2 regions of the Nonomuraea salmonea genome follow, and region 1 is predicted to be linked to the other one. Evidence: riboswitches for the same ligand, from Rfam matches in the RefSeq annotation. Region 1 holds a riboswitch; the other holds the start of a gene.

Region 1 (7,691 bases):
CGCTCTGGTTCGTCGCCTTCGCCCTGCTGTTCCTGACCCTGCTGGCGCTGCGCTGGCTGCTGCTCAGCCTCGGCTGGGGCCGCCGCGGCACCCACAACGGCACCGGCACCGCGATGCTGTTCGTCGGGCTCAAGGGCGTGGACGGGCTCGGCAGGGCAGGGGTCCGGGTGGCCGCCGACGGCCTGCGCATCGGCCTGACCTGCCCGGCCGCCGCCGACGTGGGCGCGATCGTGAGCAAGCTGGACCAGGACATCGTGGGGCGGATCCGGCGCGAGGTCCGCGACGACGAGTGCCCCGCCGTGGTCCGCCTGCACGTACGGCGTCAGGTCAGCACTCGATCACGTTGACCGCGAGGCCGCCGCGCGAGGTCTCCTTGTACTTGTCGAGCATGTCGCGGCCGGTGTCGCGCATGGTCTTGATGGCCCGGTCGAGCGAGACGAAGTGCTTGCCGTCGCCGCGCAGCGCGATCCTGGCCGCGGTGATCGCCTTGTTGGAGGCCACCGCGTTGCGCTCGATGCACGGGATCTGCACCAGGCCGCCGATCGGGTCGCAGGTCAGCCCCAGGTTGTGCTCGATGCCGATCTCGGCGGCGTTCTCCACCTGCTCGGGCGTGCCGCCCAGCGCCTCGGTGAGCCCCGCAGAGGCCATCGAGCAGGCCGAGCCCACCTCGCCCTGGCAGCCCACCTCGGCGCCGGAGATCGAGGCGTTCTCCTTGAACAGCACCCCGACCGCGCCCGCCGTCAGCAGGAACCTGATGACGCCGTCGTCGTCGGCGTGCGGGACGAACCGGGTGTAGTAGGTCAGCACGGCCGGGATGATGCCGGCGGCGCCGTTGGTCGGGGCGGTGACGATCCGGCCGCCCGCCGCGTTCTCCTCGTTGACGGCCAGCGCGAACAGCGTCACCCAGTCCATCGCCTGCAACGGGTCCTTCTCCGGCGGCTCGGACTGCAGGCGGCGGTGCAGCTGGTTGGCGCGGCGCTTGACCTTGAGGCCGCCGGGCAGCACGCCCTCCTTGGCGATGCCGCGCGTGACGCACTCGGACATCACCCGCCACAGGTTCATCAGGCCGCCCCTGATCTCCTCCTCGGTGCGGCCGAACGCCTTCTCGTTCTCCAGCATCAGCGCGGAGATCGACAGGCCGGTGGCGGAGCAGTGCTTGAGCAGCTCCTCGGCGGTGGTGAACGGGTAGGGCAGGACGGTGTCGTCGGGCTTGATGCGGTCGGCGCCGGTGGCCTGCTCGTCCACCACGAAGCCGCCGCCGACGGAGAAGTAGACCTTTTCCCGCAGCCGCTCGCCCGAGGCGTCCCAGGCGGTGAAGCGCATGCCGTTGGGGTGCTCGGGCAGCGAGATCTTACGCTCGAAGACGAGGTGCTCGCCGACGACGAACGGGATCTCATGAGTGCCGAAGAGCGGGACCGTGCCCGACTCGCGCATGGCGGCGATGCGGGCGTCCACGGTGTCGACGTCGACCAGCTCCGGCTTTTCGCCCGACAGGCCCAGCAGGACGGCCTTGTCACTGCCGTGGCCCTTGCCGGTCAGGCCGAGCGAGCCGTACAGGATGACCTCCACGCGGGACACCTGGTCGAGCATTCCGTCCTGGTGCAGGCCGCGGGCGAACTTGTGAGCGGCGGCCATCGGGCCGCCCGTGTGGGAGCTCGACGGGCCGATGCCGATCTTGAAGAGGTCGAAGACGCTGATCGCCATTGATGTGCGCCCTTCATGAAGGGCCGGGGCCCGGCTCGGCGGGCCCCGGCGGGTGGGTCAGGAGTCGCCCGCGGTCAGGGCGGTGTACTCCTCAGGCGAGAGCAGCTCCTCGGGGTCGCCCTCCACACGGACCTTGAACATCCAGCCCTCGCCGTACGGGTCGCTGTTGGCCAGGCTCGGGTCGTCCACGACCGCCTGGTTCACCTCGACGACCTCACCGCCGACCGGCGTGTAGATCTCGTTCACCGACTTGGTCGACTCCACCTCGCCGACGGAGTCACCCGGCTCGACGTTGCTGCCGACCTCGGGGAGCTGCACGTAGACGACGTCACCAAGGGAGTCGGCGGCGAAGGCCGTGATGCCGACGGTCACGGTGACGCTGTCCTCGACACCGCGCACCCACTCGTGCTCCTTGGTGTAGCTCAGGTCGTCAGGGATGTTGCTCACTTGTTCCTCCTGTAAAAGGGCAGCTCAACCAGGTCCACAGGTTCATGGCTGCCCCGGATGTCCACAGCCAGGCCTGAATCGGCGCCGGTGTCCACGTAGGCCATCGCGATGGGCTTGCCCAGGCTCTGGGAAGGCGCACCGCTGGTGACCTCGCCGACGACGGCGCCGTCTCGGGTGACCGGGTAACCGTGGCGCGGCACCCGGCGGCCCCGCGCGACCAGGCCGACGAGCCGGCGCCGCGGCTGGTCGTCCTTGACCGCCTCGAGCGCAGACCGGCCGACGAAGTCACCGGGCTTGTCGAATTTCACCACCCTGCCCAGCCCCGCGTCGAACGGGGTCAGCTCCGCGTCGAGCTCGTTGCCGTACAGCGGCATGCCGGCCTCGAGGCGGAGCGTGTCGCGGCTGGACAGGCCCGCGGGCTTGAGCCCGTACGGCTCGCCGGCCGTCATGAGCGCGCCCCAGAGCGGGACGGCGTCCTCGCCCGCGACGAACAGCTCGAAGCCGTCCTCGCCGGTGTAACCGGTACGGGCGATGAGCGCCTGCCGGCCGTCCACCGTGCCGGGCAGGCCGGCGTAGTACTTGAGCCCGGCCAGGTCGGCGTCGGTGAGCGTGGCCAGGATCTCCTGCGCGCGCGGGCCCTGGACGGCGATCAGCGCGTACCGGTCGGAGCGGTCCTCGACCACCGCGTCGTACGCCTTCGCGCGCTCCTGCAGCTCGCGGGCCACCTTCTCGTAGTTGGAGGCGTTCGCCACGACCATGAACTCCTCGTCACCGAGCCGGTAGACGATGAGGTCGTCGAGCACTCCGCCGCGCTCGTTCACGATCATGGTGTAACGGGCCCGGCCGACGGCCAGCGCCGACAGGTGGCCGACCAGCGCGTAGTCGAGCGCCTCGGCGGCCTGCGGGCCGGTCAGGAAGATCTCGCCCATGTGCGACAGGTCGAACAGACCGGCCGCCTCGCGGACGGCCCGGTGCTCGGCGGACTCGCTGCCGTACCGGAGGGGCATGAGCCAGCCGGCGAAGTCGGTCAGGGTGGCGCCGAGGCTCTCGTGAACGTCTCGGAGCGGTGTCGGTCGGGACATTGGACGCACCTCAGGACAGGAGTGGATGCCAGCATCCTCCCCCTCTGTCATCGGTGCCTGAGAGCTTCGCCCGACTTTTGCCGGACTTTCACCTTCGGCGAGGCCGCGAGGGCCTGCTTTCCAGAGACACCGTAGCCGTGCGGTCCTTTGCCTTGAGAGGTTCGCGGGGAGGGCTTGCTCCTTCAGGGGCCCTGACCGGCTGTCAGGGCACTCTCCCGCACGGTTTCGTCGGTGATGTCCGCCAGCCTAGTGGGGATATGGGGCTGTTGTCGCGTTCGCGGTTCAGCAGGCCGCGACCAGCGTCTCGAAGAGCGCCCGATCCTCCGCCACCTCCGGGTGCCACTGCACCGCCATCGCGAACCCGGCGCCCTCCAGCTCCACCGCCTCGATCGTGCCGTCCGCCGCCGTCGCGGTGACCGACAGGCCGGGCGCGAGCCGGTCCACGCCCTGGTGGTGGTAGTGCGGCACCGGCAGCGGCTCCGGCAGCGGCACCGTGCCCAGCGCCTTCGCCAGGCGCGAGCCGGGGACGGGCGTCACCGGCAGGTCGCCGAAGCGGCCAGGGCCTGGGCAGTGGCCGGTGTGGCCCACGACGTCCGGCAGGTGCTGGTGCAGGCTGCCGCCGAGCGCCACGTTCAGCACCTGGAGCCCCCGGCAGATGCCCAGGTAGGGCAGCCCGGCGTCGAGCGCCGCGCGCAGCAGCGCGAACTCCGCCTCGTCGCGGAACTCCCGCACGTAGCCGGTGCGCTCGTGCGGGGCCGCGGCGTACCTGGCCGGGTCGATGTCACCGCCGCCCGCCAGCACGAGCCCGTCCAGCCGGCCCACGAGCGCGGCGGGCTCACCGGCCGGCGGCAGCACGACCGGCTGCCCGCCGGCCGCCGCCACCTTCTCCACGTACGCGTACGGCAGCAGCGCGGCGGGCGTGTCCCGCCACACCGTGAACGTGGCCTGCTCGACGTAGCAGGTGATGCCGATGACCGGACGCCGCATGGCGTGCCCCCCTCTAGAGCGGCGTGACGTACGCGCCGGAGATGCCGCCGTCCACCAGGAACTCGCTGGCCGTGACGAACGAGGCGTCGTCGCTGGCGAGGAACGCCACCGCCGCCGCGATCTCCGACGCCTCCGCGAAGCGGCCGACCGGCACGTGCACCAGCCGCCGCTGCGCCCGCTCCGGGTCCTTGGCGAACAACTCCTGGAGCAGGGGCGTGTTCACCGGGCCTGGACACAGCGCGTTCACTCTGATGCCCTCCCTGGCGAACTGCACACCCAGCTCACGCGACATCGCCAGCACGCCGCCCTTGGAGGCGGTGTAGGAGATCTGCGAGGTCGCCGACCCCATGACCGCCACGAACGACGCCGTGTTGATGATCGAGCCCTTGCCCTGCCGCCGCATGTACGGGATGACGTGCTTGCAGCAGAGATAGACGCTGGTCAGGTTCACCTCCTGGACGCGGCGCCAGGCCTCGATGCCGGTCTCCAGGATCGAGTCGTCGTCGGGCGGCGAGATGCCGGCGTTGTTGAAGGCGATGTCCACGCTGCCGTACGTCTCGTACGCGGTGGCGAACATGCGGACGACGTCGTCCTCGTTCGTGACGTCGGCCCGTACGAACAGGCCGCCGACCTCGCTCGCGGCCTGCTTGCCCGCCGCCTCGTCGACGTCCGCGCAGACGACCTTGGCGCCCTCCTCGGCGAACCGGCGGGCCGTGGCCAGCCCGATGCCGCCCGCCGCTCCCGTGATGACCGCCACCCGATCCTGCAACCGCTGCATCCCGTGTCACTCCGTTGCGATGAAGACGTTCTTGACCTCGGTGAACGCCGCAAGGGCATCCGCGCCGAGCTCCCTGCCGAGTCCGGACTGCTTGAAGCCGCCGAACGGGGTCCAGTAGCGGACGGAGGAGTGGGAGTTGACCGACAGCGCCCCCGACTCGACGGCCCTGGCCACCCGCAGCGCCCGCCCCACGTCGCGGGTCCAGATGGAGCCGCTCAGCCCGTACGGGGTGTCGTTGGCGATGCGGACGGCGTCGGCCTCGTCCTCGAACCTGGCCACCGACAGGACCGGGCCGAAGATCTCCTCGGTGAACGCCCGGTCGGTGACCTCGGGGGTCAGCACGGTGGGCGGGAACCAGTAGCCCCTGCCCTCGGGGCACGAGCCCTGCACGTAGGGGTCGCCGTCGACGAAGCTCGCGACGCGGGCCAGGTGCTCGGCGCTGATGAGCGGGCCCATCTCGGTGGCATCGTCGCGCGGGTCGCCCACCTTGACGCCCAGCACGGCGGGGGCGAGCAGGGACATGAACTCGTCGTACACGCTCGACTGGACGAGCAGGCGGGAGCGGGCGCAGCAGTCCTGGCCCGAGTTGTCGAACACCGCGTACGGCGCCGTCGCCGCCGCCTTCTCCAGGTCGGCGTCGGCGAAGACGATGTTGGCCGACTTGCCGCCCAGCTCCAGCGTCACCCGCTTGACCTGGCGCGCCGCCTTCGCCGCGATCTCCTTGCCCACCTCGGTCGAGCCGGTGAACACGATCTTCGCCACGCCGGGATGCTCGACCAGGCGGGCGCCCGCGACCTCCCCTGCCCCAGGCAGCACCTGGAGCACCCCCTCGGGGAGGCCCGCCGCCAAGGCCAGCTCGGCCAGCCTCAGCGCCGTCAGCGGGGTCCACTCGGCCGGCTTCACGATCACCGTGTTGCCGGCCGCCAGCGCGGGGGCCACGCCCCACGACATGATCAGCATCGGGAAGTTCCACGGCACGATGACCCCGACCACACCGAGCGGCTCGTGGAAGGTGACGTCCACGCCGCCCGCGACCGGGATCTGCCTGCCGTGCTCGCGCTCGGGCGCGCCCGCGTAGAAGTGCAGCACGTCGCGTACGGCGCCGGCCTCCCAGCGGGCGTTGCCGATCGGGTGCCCGGCGTTGGCCAGCTCAAGCTCGGCCAGCTCCGCGCCGTGCGCGTCCACCAGGTCCGCGAACCTGCGCAGCAGCCTCGCCCGGTCACCCGGCGCGACCGCGCGCCAGCCCGCGTACGCCGTCCTGGCACGCTCCACGGCCCGGTCGACCTCGGCCGCGTCGGCGAGTTCGACGTCGGCCAGCACCTCTTCCGTGGCCGGATTCACGATTTTCATGCGAGCCCGTCACATCCGCTCGAAACCACGGAACATCTCCCAGTCCGTCACCGCCGCGTCGAACGCGGCCAGCTCCACCCGCGCGTTGTTGGCGTAGTGCTCGACCACGTCCTCGCCGAACGCCTCCTTGGCCAGCTTCGACCCCTCGAACACGGCCAGCGCCTCGCGCAACGTCGCCGGCACCCGCTCCGCCCCCGAGGCGTAGGCGTTGCCCGCGTACGGATCCTCCAGCGGCAGTTCGGCGTCGATGCCGTGCAGCCCCGCCGCGATCAGCCCCGCCACCGCCAGGTACGGGTTCACGTCGCCGCCCGGCACGCGGTTCTCCACTCGTAGCGACAGGCCGTGGCCGACCAGGCGCAGCGAGCAGGTGCGGTTGTCCACGCCCCACTTGAGCGCCGTGGGGGCGAAGCTGCCGGGCACGAAACGTTTGTAGGAGTTGATGTTGGGCGCGTACAGCAGGGTCAGCTCCCGCATCGCGGCCAGCTGCCCGGCCACGAAACCGGCGCCCAGCTGGGACATCCCGTACGGCCCCTCACCCGCCATCACCGGGTCGCCGTCCACGCTGCGCAGCGAGATGTGGATGTGGCAGGAGTTGCCCTCACGCTGGTTCGGCTTGGCCATGAACGTGATCGACCGGCCCTCCTGGGCGGCGATCTCCTTGGCCCCCGTCTTGTAGATGACGTGGTTGTCGCAGGTCGCCAGCGCCTCGGCGTAGCGGAAGGCGATCTCGTGCTGGCCCAGGTTGCACTCGCCCTTGGCCGACTCGACGTAGAGGCCCGCGCCCTCCATCTCACGCCTGATCCGCCGCAGCAGCTTCTCGACGCGGCCGGTGCCGAGCAGCGAGTAGTCGACGTTGTAGAGGTTCGCGGGGGTCAGATCGCGGTACGCGCGGCGCCAGGCGTCCTCGTAGGTGTCGTCGTAGATGACGAACTCCAGCTCCGTGCCGACGTACGCGGCCAGGCCGCGCTCCTGCAGCCGGGCGAGCTGGCGGCGCAGGATCTGGCGCGGCGAGGCGGTCACCTCGGCGCCGCCCTCCCATGCGAGGTCGGCCATGACCAGCGCGGTTCCCTCGTGCCAGGGCACCCGGCGCAGCGTCGAAAGGTCGGGCTTCATGACGAAGTCGCCGTAGCCCCGCTCCCAGGACGACATGGCGTAACCCGGGACGGTGTTCATGTCCACGTCGACGGCCAGCAGGTAGTTGCAGCCCTCTGAGCCGTGCTGCAGCACCTCGTCGAGGAAGTAGCGCGCCGACAGCCGCTTGCCCTGCAACCTGCCCTGCATGTCGGCGATCGCGAGGAGCACGGTGTCGATCCGGCCGGCGGCGATGTCGTCGCGCAGCTCGG
Region 2 (7,691 bases), on a different contig from region 1:
CCGATGTGACGATCTCCAAGATCAGGTTCTTGGAGGGCGAAGGGCTGATCGAGCCCGAGCGCAGCCCGTCCGGCTACCGTAAGTTCACGCACCTGCACGTCGAGCAGCTGCGCTTCATCCTGACCGAGCAGCGCGACCACTACCTGCCGCTGCGCGTGATCAAGGACAAGATGGCCGAGAGCTTCGGCCGCCCGCGCGCGGTGCAGCAGACGCAGGAGGTCAGGCTCAGCCGGGCCGAGCTGCTCGAGGCGGCGGGCATCGACGACGAGACGCTCACCGAGCTGGAGGACTACGGCCTGCTGGTCCCCGTGGCCAGGCGTTACGACGAAGAGGCGCTCAAGGTGGCCCGCACCGTGGGCGCCCTGGCCAGGTTCGGCCTGCACGCCCGTCATCTGCGGGCGGTCAAGGCGGCGGCCGAGCGCGAGGCGGGGCTGGTCGAGCAGACCGTCGCCCCGATACTCAAACGGCGCCGCCCCGGAGCCATCGGCGAGGCCGACGAGGTGGCCCGCGAACTGTCCACTCTCCTGCTCGACCTGCACGCATCCCTTGTGCGCACGGGGGTGCGGTCGGTCCTGGGTCGTTGATACCGGAGCGAGCTGGGAGGCGAGGGCACATTCCAGGCCCCCTGGGTGTTACGTTGAATTGAACCAGTCAGCAGAAGCGATGTTCGAAGAGCTGTGCCGGGTGACCGGTCAGGAATACGGAGCAGCCCGTGTTGCAGATGGAGGTCGTGGGCGTACGAGTTGAAATGCCCACAAATCAGCCGATCGTCTTGCTCAAGGAGGCACACGGGGAGCGGTTCCTTCCTATATGGATCGGCATGACCGAGGCCACGGCCATCGCCCTGGCCCAGGCGGAGGAGCCGCCGCCGCGGCCGCTCACCCATGATCTCTTCCGGGACGTGCTGAGCGCCCTGGGTGTCGGCTTGCGCGCGGTCAACATCGTCGCCCTGCGCGACGGCATCTTCTTCGCCGACCTGGTCTTCTCCAACGGCGTGGAGGTGAGCGCGCGGCCGTCCGACTCGATCGCGCTCGCCCTGCGCACGGGGGCGCGCATCTTCGCCAGCGAAGAGGTCGTCCAGGAGGCCGGGGTGATCATCCCCGACGACCAGGAGGACGAGGTGGAGAAGTTCAGGGAGTTCCTTGACACGATCACTCCCGAGGACTTCGGCAGGGCGGGGTAGGTATTTCAGTGCATTTACGCTTCACGACGCGCCGAGCCGGATCGTTGACTGAGCATGGTCACGGTCCTACGGTGCAAGTGAAACCCGTGGCCGCCTTTTACGAACCCCCAGATCAGGCCACGGGATGAGAGAAAGCCGGAGGTCCGCGTGGCGGTCAGCAGCGGCGAGGGAAAGACGGCCGGCCAGGAAGATCCGGTGCGGCGCGAGAGCGCGCGGCAGCGTGCCGGGGAGCAGGGCCTGCTCTTCGACGAGCAGCCGACGGCGCTGCCGGACGACATCGGATACCGCGGGCCCACGGCCTGCGCCGCGGCCGGCATCACCTACAGGCAGCTCGACTACTGGGCGCGCACGGGCCTGGTGGAGCCCACGATCAGGGCCGCGCACGGCTCGGGCTCGCAGCGGCTCTACAGCTTCCGCGACATCCTGGTGCTCAAGGTCGTCAAGCGGCTCCTCGACACCGGGGTGTCGCTGCAGCAGATCCGTACGGCAGTCCAGCACCTGCGTGACCGCGGGGTCGCCGACCTCGCCCAGATCACGCTCATGAGCGACGGCGTCAGCGTCTACGAGTGCACCTCGGCGGACGAGGTCATAGATCTTCTCCAGGGCGGGCAGGGCGTGTTCGGCATCGCGCTCGGCCGGGTCTGGCGGGAGGTCGAGGGCTCCCTCGCGGAGCTGCCGGGGGAACGCGCGGCGGTCGAGGACACCGTCCCGGCCGACCACCCCGCTGACGAACTGGCCCGCAGGCGGCGCGCCCGCCGCATCGGCTGACCTGATTCCGTTTCTCACGTTCGCGCCGGGTCGCACGCTGCCCAGGGCAGGGCACGCACCGGCGCGAAGCGGCGACGGAGCGTCACCCGCGGTCCGGCCCTCACCGCCGGACCTGCGGCGAAGTGCGCCCGGAACGGCGGGTGCGGTGCACGGCAATCCCGGCTTACCGTAGTAATCTAGGACAGCAAGGCTGACGACCCCGTGCGGGAGAGTCCCCGGTCCTTCCGGTCCGGGGCGCCGAAGGAGCAACCCTCCCCGGAATCTCTCAGGCAACCGGTACCGCTCGGGCGAGGCAACTCTGGAAAGCAGGCGCGCCCGCCAGGCGTGCCTCACCGACGGTGCAAGCCCTGCGCAGGGGTGAAGCTCTCAGGTCGCGGCACACCACGTGGGGCCGCGCTGACAGAGGGGGAGATCCGGCACTCGCCCGCGCCCCGGCGCCGGTCTCCGTAAGCCTCGGGAGGCACACCCCATGACCGATCTGTCAGCTCCGCCGTTCTCGTCCAGGCATATCGGCCCCTCCGAGCCCGAGCAGCAGCGCATGCTCGAGGCCGTGGGCTTCGAGTCCGTCGCCGACCTCGTGGCCGTCGCCGTGCCCGAGTCGATCAGGGTCAAGGACCGGCTCAGGCTGCCCGCCGCCATCGGCGAGGCCGAGGCCATCGCCGAGCTGCGCGCCCTGGCCGGCCGCAACCAGGTGCTCACCTCCATGATCGGCCTGGGCTACTACGACACCGTCACCCCCGCCGTCATCCGCCGCAACCTGCTGGAGAACCCGGGCTGGTACACCGCCTACACGCCGTACCAGCCGGAGATCTCGCAGGGCCGGCTCGAGGCGCTGCTGAACTTCCAGACCGTCGTCTCCGACCTGACCGGCCTGCCCGTTGCCGGCGCGTCCCTGCTGGACGAGGGCACCGCCGCGGCCGAGGCCATGACGCTGGCCCGGCGGGCCGGCAAGAGCAAGAGCGACGTGTTCGTGGTGGACGCCGACGCGCTGCCGCAGACCAAGGCCGTGCTCGCCACCAGGGCGGAGCCGCTCGGCATCACGCTCGTCGAGCACTCGCTGGACGGCGAGCTGCCCGAGTGCTTCGGCGTCCTCGTGCAGTACCCGGGCGCCTCCGGGCGGCTGCGCGACTTCCGCGCCGTGGCCGCCGCCGCGCACGAGGCCGGCGCGCTCGTCGTGGCCGCCGCCGACCTGCTGGCCCTGACGCTGATCACGGCCCCGGGCGAGCTGGGCGCCGACATCGCCGTCGGGTCCTCGCAGCGCTTCGGCGTGCCGTTCGGGTTCGGCGGGCCGCACGCGGCGTACATGTCCGTACGCGAGGGGCTGCAGCGCCAGCTCCCCGGCCGCCTGGTCGGCGTGTCCGTGGACGCCGACGGCGACCCCGCGTACCGGCTGGCCCTGCAGACCCGCGAGCAGCACATCCGCCGCGAGAAGGCCACCAGCAACATCTGCACCGCCCAGGTGCTGCTGGCCGTCATCGCGAGCATGTACGCCGTCTACCACGGCCCCGAGGGCCTGCGCGGCATCGCCCGCCGGGTGCACCGCCACGCCACCGCCCTGGCCGAGAGCCTCAAGGGCGCCGGCGTCGAGGTCGTGCACGGCGAGTTCTTCGACACCGTGCTCGCCCGCGTGCCCGGCAGGGCCGCCGAGGTCGTGGCCGCCGCCGCCGAGCGGGGCGTCAACCTCTGGCAGGTGGACGCCGACCACGTCTCCGTCGCCTGCGACGAGAAGACCGGCGCCGGCGAGCTGGCCGCCGTACGCGCCGCGTTCGGCGTGACCGGCGGCGTGACCGGCGGCGTGACCGGCGGCATGGAGCCCGAGCAGGCCCCCGACGCGCTGCCCGGCACGCTGCTGCGCGAGAGCGACTACCTCACCCACCCGGTCTTCCACCAGCACCGCTCCGAGACCGCGATGCTGCGCTACCTGCGCAGGCTCCAGGACAAGGACATCGCGCTCGACCGGTCGATGATCCCGCTCGGCTCCTGCACGATGAAGCTGAACGCGACCACCGAGATGGAGCCCATCACCTGGCCGGAGTTCGCGGCCGTGCACCCCTACGCCCCCGAGGCGCAGTCCGAGGGCTACCGCGAGCTGATCGGCACGCTGGAGAGCTGGCTGGCCGAGGTGACCGGCTACGACGCCGTCTCCATCCAGCCGAACGCCGGCTCCCAGGGCGAGTTCGCCGGGCTGCTGGCCATCCGCGCCTACCACCGCGCCAACGGCGAGGGCGAGCGCGACGTCTGCCTCATCCCGTCCTCCGCCCACGGCACCAACGCCGCCAGCGCCGTCATGGCCGGCATGCGGGTCGTCGTCGTGGCCTGCGACGACGACGGCAACGTGGACCTGACCGACCTCGACGCCAAGATCGGCAAGCACCGCGACGCGCTGGCCGCGATCATGGTGACGTACCCGTCCACGCACGGCGTGTACGAGGAGTCCATCACCGAGGTCTGCGCCAAGGTGCACGAGGCCGGCGGCCAGGTCTACGTCGACGGCGCCAACCTCAACGCCCTCGTCGGCCTGGCCAAGCCGGGCGAGTTCGGGGCCGACGTGTCCCACCTCAACCTGCACAAGACCTTCTGCATCCCGCACGGCGGCGGCGGCCCCGGCGTCGGGCCCGTCGCGGTCCGCGCCCACCTGGCCCCCTACCTGCCCGGCCACCCGCTGCGCGGCGGCACGCCGGTCGGGCCCGTCTCCGCGGCGCCGTACGGGTCGGCCGGCATCCTGCCCATCTCGTACGCGTACGTCAGGATGATGGGCGCCGAGGGGCTCACCGCCGCCACGCAGCAGGCCATCCTGTCGGCCAACTACCTCGCCCGCCGGCTGGCCCCGCACTACCCGGTTCTCTATACCGGCCGCGGCGGCCTGGTCGCGCACGAGTGCATCATCGACCTGCGGCAGATCACCAAGGAGACCGGCGTCACCGTGGACGACGTGGCCAAGCGCCTCATCGACTACGGTTTCCACGCGCCGACCATGTCGTTCCCCGTGGCCGGCACGCTGATGATCGAGCCCACTGAGAGCGAGGACCTCGCCGAGCTCGACCGGTTCGTGGACGCCATGATCGCCATCCGCGGCGAGATCGCCAAGGTGGCCTCGGGCCACTACGACAAGACCGACAACCCGCTGCGCAACGCGCCGCACACGGCCGAGTCGGTCAGCGCCGACGAGTGGCCGCACCCCTACAGCCGCAGCGAGGCCGCCTACCCGGTGCCGTCGCTGCGCGAGGGCAAGTACTGGGTGCCGGTGCGCCGCATCGACCAGGCCTACGGCGACCGCAACCTGGTGTGCTCCTGCCCGCCGCTGGAGGCGTACGAGGACTGAGCGGCTCCTGGCGGGCGGGGCTCCCACCCGCCCGCCATTCGCAGGGCGTCAAGTGAGCAGACATGATCGCTCGAAGTCGTTAGGCTCAGGGCGACCGTCCCCACAAGGAGCTCCGTTGACGTCCTCAGAGCTGGAGACCTCACCTCTCGACACCGCCCGCCGCCTGGCCGAACGCGGCGACCTCGACGCCGCCGCGGCCATCCTGGGCGAGCTGGCCGGCGACCCCGACGAGCCCGACAGGGCCCAGGCCGCCGTGGGCCTCGCCGTCGTGCTGGAGCAGCGCGGCGACGTCGAGGCCGCCAGGAAGGCCGCCAGGACCGCGCTGGCCACCGGCCACCCCGAATACGCCGCCCAGGCCGCCTGCCATCTCGCCCAGGGGTTCGAGCGCGAGGAGCGCGACGAGCAGGCCAGGGCCGCCTGGCAGGCCGTGCTGGGGGTGGGCACGCCCGCGTACGTGCCGCTCGCCCACCTCGCCCTGGCCCGGCTCGCCGTCCGCGACGGCAACCTGGAGGAGGCCGAGAAGGAGCTGCGCGCGGCCATGGAGGCCGGCATGCAGGCGGGGGACGAGCGGGTCGGTGCGCACGCCGCCCAGCGGCTCGCCGACCTGATGGTCGAGCACGGAGAGCCAGGGGCGGCGGCCGAGGTGCTGCTGGACGCCCTGGAGTTCGCGCCCGAGGACGAGGTGCCGGGGCTGCGGGTGCAGCTCGGCATCGCGCATCTGGAGCTCGCCTGCGCGGAGTTCGCCGAGAGCGTCGAAGGCGGCGCCGACGCCCGGACCGGCGCTCTCGCCATCGAGCTCCTGGCCCGCACCCTGCCGCTACGCGGGCGGGCGGACGACGCCGACCGGGTGTGGACGTACGGGCTGGAACACGAGAACGAGGCCCTCGCCGCCGAAGTCCGCCTCCGCTACCACCGCGACGCCTGATTCCCGCTGAGACCGACTCAGACCCGCGCCGGACGGCCGCGCCCCCGCGTCCGGGCACGGGCGGCTCAGTGGCGGAGGATGCCGGGCGTGCGGCCTGGGTCTGGTCGCGGCGTTCGGTGGCGCTTGAGCAGCGGCCTGGTCACGGGGACTCTCAGCGGCGGCGCATGACGGCGGCGGCTGCTGCCACGTTGACGACGACGATCGCGAGCCAGGCGATCACCAGGCCATAGCCGCCCGCGGTCGCCCCTGCGACCCCGGTCAGCGGGATGCCGAGAGCCAGCGAGCCGAGGACGATGGGCACCATCGGCGCGGCCGGGCTGGTCTGCTTCCCCCTGGGAACGGCGTCGTGCCGTTCGAGCTCGGCGTGCACGCGGTGGGCGATGGTGGCGTCGAGGCGCTCGACGAACGCGTCGATGAGGGCGGCCTCGTACTCCGGGCCCAGATCACGACGAGCTTCGAGCGTGGCCTGCAAGTCGTCCCGGAGGGATTTTTCTGGCATGAGATCCATCATGCTCCCATCTCGGCGCGCCGTCATCCGACCTGAGAGCTAGCGCGGGATCCTTCGCAGGTACGGTGCTGCCATGCAGGTGATGACCCCGAGAGGGCCGGCGCTGGCCGAGATCGACGAGGCCGGCGACCCGCGGCTGCTGCTGGTGCTGACCCACGGCTCGGCCGGCACCGTGGACGCGCCCGACCTGCTGGCCGTGCGCGCGGCGGCGTTGGGGGCCGGGGCGACGGTGGTCCGGGTGACGCAGGCGTTCCGGGTGGCGGGGGCGCGGGCGCCCGGCTCGCCCGCCCGGCAGGACGAGGCGTGGGAGGTTGTCCTGGACGAGCTGCGCAAGCGCCTGCCGGACCTGCCGCTCGTGCAGGGCGGGCGGAGCAACGGGGCGCGGGTGGCCTGCCGTACGGCCGAGGCCGTCGGCGCGGCCGCCGTGGTGGCGCTGGCCTTTCCGCTGCACCCGCCGGGCAAGCCCGAACGGTCCCGCGCCGACGAGCTGCGTGCGGCCGGGGTGGACGTGCTGGTGGTGAACGGCGATCGCGACCCGTTCGGTGTGCCCGACGCGGCGGACGCGACCCGGCTGGTGGTGCTGCCGGGGGAGGGGCACGACCTGAAACGGGACCCCGCCCGGGTGGGCGAGATCGTCGCACAATGGATCACCCGATACGCCTAGCCCTCGGGAGCTACGTACGGGCCGCCTGATTCTTCGACAGAGGCGGCGTCCAGGCCGGGAGGTTCGGGCGCTCGTTTCGCTGTTCGTGGGGGCGGGGTGGCGGCCGGGAGGTGTGGTCACTCGGCCGGCCGCTCGTCGCCGCGCCTCAGCGGGTCCGGCCGCGCCTCGGCGGGCCGGTGGCGGTGGTGCCGGGGCGGCGTGTCCCGGCGCCCGACTTTGAGGTCAGGCCGCGCCTACGACAGGGCGGTGCGGAGCGATGGCGGTGCCGCTGGGCAGGAGCTCTCCGGTGTCCTCGAACAGGACGACGCCGTTGCAGAGCAG

Evidence for each region. A riboswitch is a leader RNA that binds a small molecule or an ion and turns the genes downstream of it on or off. The one in region 1 is predicted to bind glycine.
Region 2: linked by a shared signal. The riboswitch ahead of gcvP (aminomethyl-transferring glycine dehydrogenase) and the one ahead of gcvT (glycine cleavage system aminomethyltransferase GcvT) in region 1 are both predicted to bind glycine.

What each region holds. Positions count from the first base shown of each region.
Region 1 covers NZ_JBHMCF010000003.1:164,432-172,122, reverse strand. The annotation lists gene ACFFR3_RS02005 (hypothetical protein) at 1-347, shown strand, start outside; gene ACFFR3_RS02000 (L-serine ammonia-lyase) at 328-1,704, opposite strand; gene gcvH (glycine cleavage system protein GcvH) at 1,762-2,151, opposite strand; gene gcvT (glycine cleavage system aminomethyltransferase GcvT) at 2,148-3,233, opposite strand; glycine riboswitch at 3,276-3,359, opposite strand; glycine riboswitch at 3,364-3,461, opposite strand; gene ACFFR3_RS01985 (gamma-glutamyl-gamma-aminobutyrate hydrolase family protein) at 3,516-4,220, opposite strand; gene ACFFR3_RS01980 (3-oxoacyl-ACP reductase) at 4,234-4,998, opposite strand; gene ACFFR3_RS01975 (aldehyde dehydrogenase family protein) at 5,005-6,348, opposite strand; gene ACFFR3_RS01970 (glutamine synthetase family protein) at 6,358-7,691, opposite strand, start outside.
Region 2 covers NZ_JBHMCF010000011.1:50,282-57,972, reverse strand. The annotation lists gene ftsR (transcriptional regulator FtsR) at 1-584, shown strand, start outside; gene ACFFR3_RS10780 (bifunctional nuclease family protein) at 713-1,183, shown strand; gene ACFFR3_RS10775 (MerR family transcriptional regulator) at 1,331-1,951, shown strand; glycine riboswitch at 2,146-2,243, shown strand; gene gcvP (aminomethyl-transferring glycine dehydrogenase) at 2,421-5,273, shown strand; gene ACFFR3_RS10765 (tetratricopeptide repeat protein) at 5,389-6,198, shown strand; gene ACFFR3_RS10760 (hypothetical protein) at 6,350-6,697, opposite strand; gene ACFFR3_RS10755 (alpha/beta hydrolase family protein) at 6,780-7,370, shown strand; gene ACFFR3_RS10750 (DUF5999 family protein) at 7,593-7,691, opposite strand, start outside.